One region of the Butyribacter sp. genome, then DNA from elsewhere that is predicted to be linked to it. Evidence: predicted binding sites of a transcription regulator. Region 1 holds the regulator's gene; the other holds the start of a gene.
What was found. Region 1 encodes HrcA, which represses chaperone genes, less so after heat shock. Its sites were predicted from a motif close to TGTTAGCACTCNNNNNNNNNGAGTGCTAACA; they were not measured.

Region 2: a site for HrcA is predicted at 1,355-1,385, ahead of ACZLXV_RS01320 (Hsp20/alpha crystallin family protein). Genes of this name have one in related genera too.

What each region holds. Positions count from the first base shown of each region.
Region 1 is NZ_DBLYGC010000016.1:15,685-17,896, forward strand. Features, by position in the region: gene fliK (flagellar hook-length control protein FliK) at 1-381, opposite strand, end outside; gene hrcA (heat-inducible transcriptional repressor HrcA) at 639-1,700, shown strand; gene grpE (nucleotide exchange factor GrpE) at 1,721-2,212, shown strand, end outside.
Region 2 is NZ_DBLYGC010000002.1:80,736-82,947, reverse strand. Features, by position in the region: gene ACZLXV_RS01325 (DnaJ C-terminal domain-containing protein) at 1-620, opposite strand, end outside; gene ACZLXV_RS01320 (Hsp20/alpha crystallin family protein) at 785-1,234, opposite strand; gene ACZLXV_RS01315 (magnesium transporter CorA family protein) at 1,444-2,212, opposite strand, start outside.

The DNA.
Region 1 (2,212 bases):
GTTTTTGACAGGGGAGAGCAAAATCTGACCGGGATTTGGACTGCTGAGCGAAAAGGCTGCAGTTTGTCCGATTGAAAGCTTTGAGCTGTCTTCTATATATCCTTTTAATATGGTATTGTTATCAAGAGTGACAGTTATCTCGTTGCCCCTTAGGTCAGAAATCTCACCTTTTACAATGTCACCCACTCTGAGCTGGGTTGCACTTCTGGCAACGCCATAGTCACTGTTTCCGCCGGGAGTGCGTGATACGGAACCTGAACTTTGTGTGCCGGCGTTTCCGCCGCGTGATGTGGAGGTCCTGGACTGTGCACGTCCGTTTGATGTCTGGCTGTTTAATCTGTTTGCATTTAGTGAATTTATTCTATTTGTATTATTGTCCATATTTTTCCTCGTTTTTTTAATATTATTATTACCAACCAATGCCACGGATTGCTTCATTGCCATGCAATTTTCGCAATACTGCATCATTATATCTATTATATCGACTTATTTGGTAAGACTTCAGTATTAAGTTGCAAAAAAAATAAAAAAGTTTCAAAATATCCTTGACAAGATTTTATATGCGTGCTATCTTACTTTATAGATGTTAGCACTCCACCACAAAGAGTGCTAACAGAGAAACAGAAGGGAGTGGTTAAGTGGAGTTAGATGATAGAAAGTTAAAGATACTTCAAACGATTATCAGAACTTATCTTGAAACCGGAGAGCCGGTTGGTTCAAGAACGATTTCAAAAGATACAGACTTGAATCTAAGTTCAGCGACTATCCGAAATGAGATGTCTGATCTTGAAGAGATGGGATATATCATACAGCCTCATACATCAGCAGGCAGAATTCCTTCTGACAAAGGTTATCGTCTTTATGTAGATACGATGCTTGATGATAAGACAAGTGAAGTTATGAATCTGAAAGATGAACTTGAACAAAAAGCGGGAAAGATAGATGTATTACTTAAACAGGTAGCTAAGCTTCTTGCAAACAATACAAATTATGCGACACTTGTTTCGGGACCGAGATATGAGTCGAAGAAAGTTAAGTTTATCCAGCTTACACAGGTTGATGCAGACAGCATTCTGGCAGTCATAGTTCTTGACAACAATGTAGTTAAAAATGAAATAGTAAAAGTCGAGGGTTCGATAGACCAGGAGATGATGGTAAAGTTAAACTTTATTTTAAATACCACATTAAACGGTCTTGATGTTACCGAGATGAACTTGGCTATTATCAGAAAGATAAAAGAACAGGTTGGCAGCTATACGGAAGTTATCGATTCGGTTTTGGAAGTTATCGGTAAGGCACTTACTGAAGATGATGATTTAGAAATTTATACGAGTGGTGCTACAAACATTTTAAAATATCCTGAACTTTCGGATAAGGCAAGTGCAACAGAGATATTAAATGCCTTTGAGGAAAAAAATATTATAGGTGACTGGCTTGATACGGCAGAATCAAAAGCAGGTGAAAGTGATTCTAAGAAATCGGGTTCAAGTGATACTCATGACATTCAGGTTTATATCGGAAATGAAACAAAAGTAGATACCATGAAAGATTGTTCAGTTGTTACGGCGACATATAAAATACACGAAGGTGTATATGGAAAAATTGGCATTGTAGGACCAAAACGAATGGATTATGATAAGGTTGTAAGTACATTGCAGTCGCTAATGTCTGAACTTGATGATATATTCAAGGACAAATAAATAAGAGAGGTGGCAGGAAATTGGCAGCAGACAATAAAGATATAAAAAAAGACATAGATATTGAAGAAGTAAAAGATGAAAATAGTGTTGATGATGCTGTAGAAGAAACAACAGAAACAGCAGAAGATAAAAAAGAGGAAACTTCCGGTGAAGAAACACCAAAGAAAGAAAAGAAGTTTGGAAGAAAAAAAGACAAGGCAGTTGAAAAGCTTGAAGAGAAAGTTAAAGAACTTGAAGATATGAGGGTGAGACAGCTTGCTGAGTTTGAAAATTTCCGTAAGCGTTCAGAAAAAGAAAAGAGCCAGATGTTTGAAGTCGGAGCAAAGAGTGTGATTGAAAAAATTCTTCCGGTCATGGATAACTTTGAGAGAGGATTACAGGGAGTTCCTGAGGAAGAAAAAGATGCACCTTTTGTTAAAGGCGTAGAAATGGTTTACAAACAGATGCTCACTGCTTTTGAAGAGATGGGAGTTAAGCCTATTGAAGCAGTAGGAAAAGAGTTTGATCCGAAC
Region 2 (2,212 bases), on a different contig from region 1:
CCATTACGCAAAGTAATCACCTTGTCACATCCAAACACAGCCTCATCAAATGTTACTCCTATGTCAGCCTCTGTATCATCGCCTCTCATATCATAACCAAACTCCGGCTCCCGACCTCCTGTGCTGTAAAAATGTGTTCCCGAAAATCCACCATGTTCTCCAAAATGTCCGTCCTCATCAAAGCTGCTGCGACCGCCAGCTCCACCACTTTGCCCAAAACCATCGTGGCCACCAAAACCTCCAAAACTTCCATGACCACTAAAGTGACCGTCATTAAACAGGTCTCCAAATATATCTCCAAAAATATCCGATGCATCTCCAGTGAAATGATACTCTCTGTGTGTTCCATAAGGTCCATCATAGGACTCCCCGTCTCCCGGCGAAAATCCTTCTTCAAATGCGGCATGACCAAACTGATCATAAAGTTTCTTCTTTTCAGAATCACTAAGTACATTATAAGCTTCTGTAATTTCCTTAAACTTTTGCTCAGCTGCTGCGTCACCGGGATTCATGTCGGGATGATACTTCTTTGCCATCTTACGATATGCTTTTTTTATTGTCTTATCATCAGCGTTCCTATCAATTCCAAGCACCTTATAGTAATCCTGCTTCACAGCCATAACAACCTCCCCCTTTCCTGCGCTGTCCTTTACGCTGCATTTTGAAAAAGGAGCGATTTTTCACCGCTCCCTCCATCATCTTTATCTGATATATGATAGTACAAATTAAAATATAATACTAAAAACCGTTTTTGGCAGTTTTAAATGTATTTATCCACTGTCTGTTACAGGATTGAAATATATCTTTCCTCTTCTCTCTGTGGTAATGCTTCTTTCTTAGGCACATTCAATGTAAGAACTCCATTCTCAAATTTTGCTTTTATATCTTCCTGTGTCAGTTCTTTACCTACATAAAAGTTTCTGCTGCATGTAGAATAAAATCTCTCTCTGCATATATATCTGCTTGTATCATCCTTAGATGTTTTATCATCCTTAGATGTTTTATCATCCTTAGACGTTTCTGCCGTAACTGTAAGATATCCGTCTTTTAATTCAGCCTTTATATCCTCTTTCTTAAATCCCGGCAAATCCATGATAACTTCAAAACCATCTTTGTTTTCCTTTATATCTGTTTTCATCAATCCGCTATTATAATAACTCTTTTTATAATTTCTTTCAGGTGCATCAAAAAATCCATCCATTAAATCATTTGCAAAAATACTAGGCATTAACATAATCAATCGCTCCTTCCAAAAATCTATTACTGTCCGCATCTGTGATGCAACAGTAAATAAAATCTTATTTATTTTTTAATATTGTTTGTTTCTCTGTTGCTGATTATGTTATACCACTTCTATTAGCACTCGTCAATAGTGAGTGCTAATAATTTTTGTGAACTTTTTGTGAACTTGTATCAATTAAATTCCATTTTATTTATGACACACTACCAATATTTTTTTCTTTTAAATACAATCAGACTCACAACAACTATCAGCACACTGATTCCTATAACAAACGGATAGGCATATTTCATTTTAAGCTCCGGCATATATGAAAAATTCATTCCATACCACCCTGCTATCAGTGTCAATGGCAGAAAAATTGTTGTTACTATCGTGAGCATCTTCATTACATCATTCTGGTGTATCTCTATCTCAGACTGGTACACATCCTGAACCTGCATCGCATATTCTCTTAGTATCTGTGTTTCCTGTGCAAGTCTTGTCATCTTTTCAGAATACATTTTAAAAAGTTCCACAATATCATCCGAAAAAAATTCCTCTTCATTTCCGGCAAGTTCATCCCCTGTTTCCGCAAGCTGTGTATAATAATGATAAAATCTCGCTATTATCTTTTTTAATCTCAAAAGACCTATATTGAATTTATCAGACTGCTCTTTCATGATATCCTCTTCAATCTCTGTTATCTTGTGCTCTATCTTCTGCAGGAAAAGTAAATCTTCATCTATAAACGAAACAAAAAAATCGTATATAAATCTTTCTATCGAATAATCTTTTGTAACCGCTTTTCCTGATATTCTCACTATATTTTTATCAACGTTATCATCATCGCTTAAAATGATTACCCTGTTTTTCAATATATATATAGCAAAAAGTGTATCTTTTTTTCCATATTCTTTTGATGGCACTTGAAATGTCCCGTACAAAAAATCCTTATGACTTTCCATCTTGCAAAAATGAATTTCATCAGGC